Regions from separate parts of the Citricoccus sp. NR2 genome, predicted to be linked through region 2. Evidence: predicted binding sites of a transcription regulator. Region 2 holds the regulator's gene; each other region holds the start of a gene.
What was found. Region 2 encodes LexA, which represses DNA repair genes until DNA is damaged. Its sites were predicted from a motif close to TCGAACANNTGTTCGA; they were not measured.
Positions count from the first base shown of each region.

Region 1: O1A05_RS05205 (HNH endonuclease signature motif containing protein) is a predicted target of LexA. The motif match lies at 2,201-2,216, and genes of this name have one in related genera.
Region 3: uvrA (excinuclease ABC subunit UvrA) is a predicted target of LexA. The motif match lies at 2,034-2,049, and genes of this name have one in related genera.

Region 1 covers NZ_CP115154.1:1,114,846-1,118,127, reverse strand. Annotated here, with positions in the region: gene O1A05_RS05210 (PH domain-containing protein) at 1-41, opposite strand, end outside; gene O1A05_RS05205 (HNH endonuclease signature motif containing protein) at 110-2,071, opposite strand; gene adhP (alcohol dehydrogenase AdhP) at 2,398-3,282, opposite strand, start outside.
Region 2 covers NZ_CP115154.1:2,802,572-2,805,853, forward strand. Annotated here, with positions in the region: gene O1A05_RS13180 (histidinol-phosphate transaminase) at 1-887, opposite strand, end outside; gene O1A05_RS13185 (LysM peptidoglycan-binding domain-containing protein) at 988-1,245, opposite strand; gene lexA (transcriptional repressor LexA) at 1,600-2,331, shown strand; gene O1A05_RS13195 (ATP-dependent DNA helicase) at 2,425-3,282, opposite strand, start outside.
Region 3 covers NZ_CP115154.1:2,392,147-2,395,428, forward strand. Annotated here, with positions in the region: gene uvrA (excinuclease ABC subunit UvrA) at 1-1,929, opposite strand, end outside; gene O1A05_RS11170 (MBL fold metallo-hydrolase) at 2,147-2,842, shown strand; gene O1A05_RS11175 (methyltransferase domain-containing protein) at 2,866-3,282, opposite strand, start outside.

The DNA.
Region 1 (3,282 bases), 1.6 Mb from region 2:
CGGAGCGCCGCGTGCTGTGGTCCTGAATCAGAAGCGTTCATGTTTTCACTGTAGGAATTCGGGCGCGCCCGCACAGGTGCCGTTGGTCATGCTTTCGTCGGTCGTGCCATCATGCGTTCGCGCCGGACCGCCAGTAGGTGTTGCGGCGCGGGGTCTGCCAGGGGTCATGGTAGATCGGCGCCCGGAAGTAGGGGACGTCGTCGATGAACTCGATCTGCCAGTCACCGCGATCGGCCAAGGCATGGTCGTGCCGGCACAGCAGCACCCCATTGTTGACGGCGGTCGCTCCACCCTCGCGCACGGGTTGATGATGATGGGTCTGACACCAGGAAATCGGCGCCGTGCATCCCGGGGCCGCGCAGCCGCCATCGCGAGCGGCCACTGCCGCCCGGAGATGCCCGTCGAAGAACCGCTTTCTGGTTCCGACGTCGAGCACCTGGCCCGCGCCGCCGAGCACCACCGGCATCAGATCTGCCTCCACCAGCAGTTCCCGGAGGTGAGCGGGACGAATCGGCCCCGAGTACTGCCCCTCCGAGAGAAACAACTCAGGCTTCCGGTACGGTTCGATCACCGAGAGGTCGAATCCGGCCGGCAGCAGGTTTGCCGCGTGCGCCTGGCGCATCATCGTGGCGTAGTCCATGGTGACCATGACCACCGGCCGAGTGGTTCCGTGGTCGGGCAGCTTGTTCGACGGCGAGCGCAGTCCGGCGTGCAGCACCATGAGCACGGCGTGCAGGGCTCGCTGACCCCACGTGCGCCGGTCCATGTCACCCACCGGGTCGCCCTCGGGGGTCTCGGCTGCCGCGGTCTGTCCCCCGGGAATCTCGGGAGCTTCCGCGCCGTCGTTGATGAACGGGGTCTCCCCCTCGAGGGTCCGGCCGGCCGGGTTGTTCGCGGCCTGACACATGGTCTCCATCAGCTCGTGGCTGACGTCGTCGAGGCTCATTTCCCAGTCGTGATTGCCATCCCGGTTCCGACCGCGATACCGAATCCGGCATTTCTGCTCCCGATGCTCATCTTCGGGCAGCTCGCCATCGGGGTTGATGAGGTTCTCGGCCAGCTGACGCCAGCGTGCCGCGGCCTGGAAGAAATTGTCGTCGTCGAGATCGCGCGCGGATCCGGTGAGTAGCGCCTCGCCCTGTTTCAGCAGTGAATTCGCCTTGCCCCGGTCATAGGAGACTTTCTCCGCGGTGTCAGCGGCCCCAGCCATCGAGGTGATCACCGATCGCAGGGCCCGCTCGGTGACCTCGCCCCGATGGAACGCCTGCGCCGCCGTCGACAACAGGAAGTCCCGCGGGTTCGAGACGTCATCGCGCGCTCCTTGGGCAGCATCTGCCGTGCCCATGCCCGCGCCGTCTGCCGCAGCGCCGCGTTCCGTCGTCACACCGGGATCACCCGCGCCCTTAGCAGAATTCTCGACGGCGTGCGCAACGAGCAGCGCTCCGGCGGCGGGGTTCCGATACAGGCGGCGTGCCGTGTCGAGGCGCTGTGCGATCTCCTTGCCACCCACGTGGGTGAGATGACGCAGGTAGGCAGTGTGGTGTTTGTACATCACCCGTCCGGCCGGCACCCCGAGGAACTCCGGCCGATCCGCCTCGTGGTTGAAGGTGTCCGCGACCAGCCCGGTGAGCCGAATCTGCAGGGCATCGACCCGGCGGGCCATCGACTCGACGGTGCGCACCGCCTGCGGCAGCGACGCCTCCGGATCCTCACAGTGATACGCGGGAATCCGCGTCGGCACCGTCTTCTCCGCAAAGGGATCATCCGCCGGAGTCTCGTCCGTGTCCACACCGTCAGCAGCACCGTCAGCGCTCCAGCCGGTACCCCAATCCTGGGCCGAGGGACCGGAGCGAACCTCACGGAAGACGGCGAATCCCCGTAACGCTTCCGGATCCACCAGCCGATCGGTGAGTTCCTGTAGCCCCACCGAAACCAACTCCAACAGTTCCGCGGTGGAGTGACCGCTCAGATTCCGAACCTCCGAGTCACGCGCATTCGCGTCGCGCCCCGACCGCGGTTCCGGCGCGGAAGGCAGCGCCTCATCACTCAAGGGCAGTGCCGCCACGCTCATCACCTCACTCCAGGATGCCGTATCACCATCGAACAACAAACGAGATCTTTGGAGATCTAATATCAGCTATCCATAATTCATACGTTCTACATCTAGAGTACACACTTTCGCATGAAGGCACAAGTGGTCTCGAACATTTTTCTGGACTGGAGTTCAGGACCGCCAGATTCCGCGGCCTGACCTGGCACACAGCACCCACCCACAGCCCCAACACAGCACAGGGCCCGGCCACCGCACGCAGGCGGCAGCCGGGCCCTGGAACAGACGGCGGAATCGGCTCCGCCGCCGTCGTCCGTCGTGATCAGTCGACGGTGTTCACCACTTGATCAGTATTCGATCACCACGCGCCCTTCGATCTTGCCGTGCTTCATCTCTTCCAGCACGTCGTTGATGTCCTCCAGCGGGCGCCGGTGGTAGGTGGGGTGGATCTTGCCGGCGGCGTAGAACTCCAGCGCCTCCACCATGTCCTGACGGGTGCCCACGATCGAACCGCGGATCGTCAGACCCTTGAGCACGATGTCGAAGATCGGCGCCGGGAAGTCGCCCGGGGGCAGCCCGTTGAACACGATGGTGCCGCCGCGACGGGTCATGTTGATCGCCTGGCCGAACGCCTTCGGGTGTACCGCGGTCACCAGCACGCCGTGTGCACCGCCGACCTTCTCCTGGATCACCAGCTCCGGGTCCTGCACATTGGCGTTCACCGTGATCTCGGCACCGTGCTTCTCGGCCAGCGCCAGCTTGTCGTCGGCAATATCGACGGCGATCACGCGCATACCCATCGCCACCGCGTATTGCACCGCGATGTGGCCGAGTCCGCCGATTCCGGAGATCACCACCCACTGACCGGGGCGGACCTCGGTGCGCTTCAGGCCCTTGTACACCGTCACCCCGGCACACAGCACCGGACCGACTTCGTAGGGGTCCGACCCCTCGGGAATGATCGGGGCGTAGCGGGCGTCCACCAGCATGTACTCGCCGAAGGAGCCGTCCGTCGAGTACCCGCCGTTGAGCTGCGACTCGCACAGGGTCTCCCAGCCGGTCCGGCAGTGTTCACAGTGGCCGCAAGCGCTCCACAGCCAGGCATTGCCCACCGTGTCGCCCACTTTGACTTCGGTGACGTCGGGACCGACTTCTTCCACCACGCCGACTCCCTCGTGTCCGGGGATGAACGGGGGAGAGGGCTTGACCGGCCAGTCACCCTCGGCGGCGTG
Region 2 (3,282 bases):
CCAAAGAACACGAAGTTTGAATCGGAAACTGCAGGACGCAATCCCAGCTCCCGAAGCCCATCCACGATTCGATCACGTTGGACCTTAATTTCCTCAACCGTTGCCAACAGCGAGTCAACGTGGGCCAACGCGGCGTTAGCCGTCGCTTGAGACATAGAAGACAAGTGATACGGAAGTCTCACGAGCCGAATGGCGTCAGTCACTTCTGGCGCCGCCGCGAGGTAACCGAGACGGGCGCCGGCCAACGCGAAAGCCTTCGACATAGTACGCGTCACGATCAATCGGGGACGTCCGGGGAGCAGAGTAAGTGCGGAACGCGTACCCTCCAATGCGAACTCGGCGTAGGCCTCATCCACAACAACCATGGACTGGCATGCGTCGGAAGCCTCGTAAACGGCCTCGATCACGTCCAGCCCCAATGCCGTTCCGGTTGGATTATTGGGAGAGCACAGGATCACGATGTTAGGCGCGTGTTCTTCGACCTGCACTGAGGCAGATGTTGCTGTAAGCGTGTAATCATCATTCCGAATTCCGGCGATGTATCTGGTGCTCACGCCTTCAGCGAGCAAGGGATACATCGAGTAAGTCGGTGGAAAACTCAGAACACTTCTGCCTGGTCCACCAAAAGCCTGCAGAATCTGCTGAAGAATCTCGTTAGATCCATTCGCTGCCCAGATCTGCCGCTCAGTCAGACCCTCGCCAAGATAAGCCGCCAAACGTCTACGGAGTTCCGTGAATTCCCGGTCCGGATAGCGATTCAACGAACGTGCCGACTGAAGCGCTTCAGCTCCGATCGATTCGACCACGTCTGTTGGAACCGGATGCGTGTTTTCATTCGTGTTGAGCATTACCGGCACATCTAGTTGTGGTGCCCCATAGGGAGTCATGCCACGCAGGTTCTCACGCAAAGGTAGAGCCGCTAGAGCATCAGCGTTGAAATCGTTCGAGTTTGGAGTCACGCACACAGTCTAGATCCGACGTTGACCTTCAGTTCCCCGGTGACGCGGGAACGAAGAGCGTATCGCCGACATTAATATCCGATCCTGCGAGCTGGTTCAGGTCACCGATGCGCTGAACAATCTCAGCGCGGGGTGCATCGAGATCAACCTGTCCCGCGATCCCCCAGAGGGTGTCGCCGTATCCGACAGTGTATTCGATTGCACCCGAGGGCAGACCGGAGTTCGACGCGTTCGCTGAAGAACCGAACAGATCCCCGATCAGGGCCGCTGCAACGATCAGGGCCATCAGAATAATGAGGGGAAGTGTTCGTAGAACAAATCGACCGCGTCGAGTCAGGCAAATGCCGCTGCTTCCTTGGTTTTGCGTAGCGATGCTCATGATCCCACTGTCCTCTCTTTTCGAACGGCCCACTTCTTTCGACTCGATCGACCGTTCTAAGTTCGTACATCTTTTCTAGCACAGCCTTTCGACCGGATGCAAGATATTCCTCGTACAGATCTTTGAACTTGTTCGAAGAATGCTGTAGCCTTGAAGTACGGATCGCCTTGACCCTGCGAATCGGTCACCGGATGTCCCGGCGTCTTGACTGCGAAACAGAGTCCATCAGCGGCCATGGACACGATAAGAACGGAGAGCCCCATGAGTTCATCGACTCCAGACGGTCACGAGCAGAACTTCGCGGTATACAGCGTTAAGAAGCTGACGCAGCGGCAGCGACAAGTGCTCAATTACCTACGACGAGCCATCGCGAAGACTGGCTATCCACCGTCGATGCGTGAGATCGGCAAGGGGACGGAGTTGCTGTCTCTCTCATCCGTGACGTACCAGCTCAAGAAGCTCACCGAGTACGGGTACATCCGCCGAGATCCTCGTATCCCCCGGGCCATCGAGATTCTTCGCGATGAAGACGGAAATCTCCTGGGCAATGAGTCAGATTCGGCCCAGGAGATTGACACCGATGAGTTGCAGCTCCCCTTTAGCCGCGAAATCGACTCTCACAACGTCATGGTTCCCTTGGTGGGGCGCATTGCCGCCGGCGGGCCAGTGTTGGCTGATCAGCATATCGAAGATGTCATCGCCCTCCCCAAGTTGCTAACTGGTGATGGGGACCTGTTCATGCTCAAAGTCACCGGAGACTCGATGGTGGATGCCGCTATCTGCCATGGCGACTGGGTCGTGGTACGCAAGCAGAACAGCGCCACCAACGGCGACATCGTCGCCGCCTTACTCGATGAAGAAGCAACGGTGAAGACTTTCCGCCAGCGCGATGGCCATACCTGGTTGCTGCCTCAGAACACCGCGTACGAGCCCATCTTGGGCGACCACGCCACCATCATGGGAAAAGTTGTGTCCGTCCTTCGATCCATCTGACGCTATCGGCGATATAGCCCGCCGATAGAACGACAGGGGCCCAACGACGTTTTCGTCGTTGGGCCCCTGTCGCGTCGTGATCGCTCACCGTATTTAGACCTTCGCGAGGCGACCGAGGGCACCGAGCACAGTGTCCTGTTCCGTCGTGTACCAAAAGTCCGGCAGGGCTGACCGGATATACTTTCCATAGCGGGCATGATGAAGCCGCGAGTCAAGGATCGCCACGACACCTCGGTCATTAGCCGACCGGATGAGTCGACCCACGCCCTGAGCGAGTCGGACCGCAGCATGAGTCGCTGAGACTTGGATGAAACCGTTGCCCCCGCGCTGCGCAACGTCTCGTGTACGAGCCTCGGACAGTGGGTCATCAGGACGTGGGAACGGCAGTCTGTCCACCACCACCAGACGGCAGGAGCGTCCGGGGACGTCCACGCCTTGCCAGAGGGACATCGTGCCGAAAAGGCAGGTATCCTCCTCTTCCGCGAATTGTTTGATCAATGCGGACAGCGTGGAGTCGCCCTGGCAGAGAATCTGTGGATTTGGCCCCAACCGCCGACGCAACTCATGAGCCGCGTCCTCGGCCGCCCGGCGCGAAGAGAAGAGACACAATGCTCCACCCTGAGAAGCTCGCAACAACGCCTCTAGTTCGTCGTACGTCGCCGGCGAGGTGAGGCGACTTGGTTTAGGCAGTTTCTCAGCCACGTAGAGAATGCCTTGCTTGGCGTATTCGAAGGGGCTACCCACGTCAATGCCCGTCCACTCCGGTCCACCGGACCCCGAGAATCCTAGATCTCCAGCGATGGGCCCGAATGAGTCCCCGACCGTCAACGTTGCCGACGTAAGAATCGTCGTCGTGTCTTGCAGAAGGTTCTCACGCAGCCTTCCGGACACCGACAGAGGAGCCACGTAGACGGTAGGAGACGTATTCTCGTCGCCGGCGATCCACCCCAC
Region 3 (3,282 bases), 410 kb from region 2:
GGTCTCCGGAACGGCAATGCTGCGGCGTCCGGAAAGGTAATCACCAGTGACGGAGCGTTCGTTGGCTTTGAGTCCTTCCAACGAACCTGAATGGACGATTTCACCGCCCTGTTCGCCGGCGCGGGGACCAATGTCGACGATCCAGTCCGCCTCAGCAATCGTGTCTTCATCGTGCTCAACAACGATCAGAGTGTTGCCCAAGTCCCGCAATCGGATCAGGGTCTCAATCAGGCGGCGGTTGTCACGTTGGTGCAATCCAATGGACGGTTCATCGAGCACGTACAGGACGCCCACCAACCCTGAGCCGATCTGCGTGGCGAGACGAATCCGCTGGGCTTCGCCGCCCGACAAGGTTCCTGCAGGACGTTCGAGATTCAGGTAGTCGAGACCCACGTCGATGAGGAAGCGCAACCGTGCTTTGATTTCCTTGAGGACCTGGTCCGCGATGCGAAGATCGCGATCGGTGAGTTCCAGATCATTCATGAAGGCAATGGCTTCTTCCATGGGAAGACGCGATACCTCGGCAATCGACTTATCGCCCACGAGCACGGAAAGCGCGGTGGGGTTAAGTCGTGCGCCCTTGCAAGCAGGGCAAGGAATCTCGCGCATGTACGCCTCGTAGCGGTCACGTGCGTGATCCGACTCTGTCTCGAGATGCTTGCGCTTGATGTAGTCGATGACACCTTCGAAACCGGTGCTGTACTTTCGTTCGCGGCCAAATCTGTTGCGGTATTGGACCACGACCTTGTAGTCCTTGCCGTGCAAAAGTGCCTTACGGGCTTTAGCGGGCAAATCTTTCCACGGGGTTTTGAGCGAGAAGTCCAGTTCGTCCGCTAGCCCGGCCATCAGGCGCTGCCAGTATTCGGCGGTTGACTTGCCGATGGACCACGGGGCGATGGCCCCGCCTTCCAGAGAGAGGTCTTCGTCCGGAATGACGAGTTCCTCATCCACCTGGAGCTGAGAGCCAATACCCGTGCAGGTTGAGCAAGCGCCAAACGGGTTGTTGAAGGAGAACGAGCGCGGTTCAATCTCGTCAATGGTCTGTTCGTGTCCATTCGGGCAAGACAGGTTCTCCGAGAATGAGCGGTACTTGGGTTGGCCGTCGGCATCAACGGCGTGGAACTCTCCCGCATTGGCACGATCTGGGTCGACGGTGGCTTCGATGTCCACGAAATCCACGACGACGAGCCCCTCGGCCAGCTTCAGCGCCGTCTCAATCGAATCGGTGAGCCGCTGACGGATACCGTCCTTCATTGCCAAACGGTCGATGACCACAGCAATGGTGTGTTTGATCTGCTTCTTCAGCTTCGGCGGATCCGTGAGTTGCACGATCTCGCCGTCGACAATGGCACGGGAAAAGCCTTGCGTAGACAGGCTGGAGAACAGGTCCACGAACTCGCCCTTACGACCGCGCACCACCGGCGCGAGCACCTGGAATCGAGTTTTCGTGGGCAACTCAGAAAGCTGATCAACGATCTGCTGTGGCGACTGGCGTTTCGCAGGTTCCCCGCATTCGGGACAATGCGGTACGCCGATACGCGCCCACAGCAGACGCATATAGTCGAAAACCTCGGTAATCGTGCCGACGGTTGAACGCGGGTTGCGGTTGGTCGATTTTTGGTCGATCGAGACTGCCGGAGACAAGCCCTCGATGAAGTCGACGGCCGGCTTGTCTACCCGGCCCAAAAACATACGCGCATACGACGACAGCGATTCCACATAGCGCCGCTGGCCTTCGGCGAAAATCGTGTCGAAAGCCAATGATGATTTTCCGGAACCGGATAGGCCGGTAAAAACGACCATGGAGTCGCGTGGAATATCTAGGTTGACGTTCTTCAAGTTGTGTTCGCGTGCCCCTTGGACGACGATCCGGTCGTGCGTGGCACTCCCCCGACGACTCGCAGGCGCACCCTCCGGGCGGGAAGCCAGGGCCGCTGAGTCGGTATCAAGTGATGGAGTGGTTGAGACAGTCACAGCGTGATCCTCGCATCGATAAAGAAGTGGAACAACATCTACTGTATGCCAGCAAGACTTCGAACGCACATTCGAGCACGTGCTGTGGTGCTGTCGTTCGCTAACAGCACACCGCCGGACGGAGCGCAGGCCAGCTAGTCAGGGCGGCTGATCCATCTCTACACTGAGTCTCATGTCTTCGTCAGCCCACAGCACCGCCGGTCCCATCACTGTCGTCCAGGATCTTCCTGAAGTAACGATCCGGACACGTTCGGTGTCGTCGATGGACAACAACGTCTATCTGATCACGTCGAAGACCTCGGGAACCCAGGTGCTGATTGATGCTGCGGACGACCCGGCCGCCATCATGGAACTCCTTGCCTCGGCAGCGGTGGACACGCCCTGCCACACCACCCTGGCCGTCATCATCACCACTCACCAGCACTGGGACCATGTGCGTGCGCTGGCCGAGGTGTCCGAACAGACCCAGACCTCAACGGCCGCGGGAACCGCGGACGCGGATGCAATTCAGGAACAAACATCGGTGACGCCGAAGGTGCTGTTGAATCACGGCGACGCCGCCCATTTTGATGGGATCTCGTTAGACATCATCGGGCTTCGGGGCCACACTCCCGGTTCGGTCGCCTTGGCCTTTGTTCCCGACGCCGATGCACCTACCGTGCTGTTCACGGGCGACTCGCTGTTTCCCGGTGGTGTAGGTAATACGCAGAACGATTCAGTGCGGTTCACGCAGCTCTTCGACGATGTCACGTCCCGGATTTTCGACGTCTATGACGACGACACCATCGTGCTGCCCGGCCACGGCGCGAGCACCACGCTCGGCCAAGAACGGCCACACTTAGACGAATGGCGGGCCCGCGGCTGGTAGGTCGCCCGCCAACCACTCTCGTCTCAGATCTGGTAGTCGAGCACTTTCTGACCGACCACGAAGACGCGACGCATTGAGAAGACCGTGAGCGTGGTTCCGTCGGGTGCCTCATAGGGCGGATAAGCCCGCAACATCGCTTCCCGGTATTCCCGTGTGTACTGCTCTTCGAGCCGAGTTCCGTCGCGTTCATCTGCGGCAGCGAGCCCTTGGAGGACGGGGCGCAATGCAGCACCACGAACCCAGGCGTAGACTGGTTCCTCCCCCAGCAGCGACTGCAAATAGGTGGTCTCCCAGACATTGGGGCGTAGTCCGGCGTCGATCAGGGTCTCGGTGTATTCCAACGGCGTGTAGATCGATTCGCGGGTATAGGTGCCGCGCGAGGCGTCCGCGTACTCCGGGCGTCGCGCCAATTCGCTGATCATGGCGTGCGAGGTCGCGGC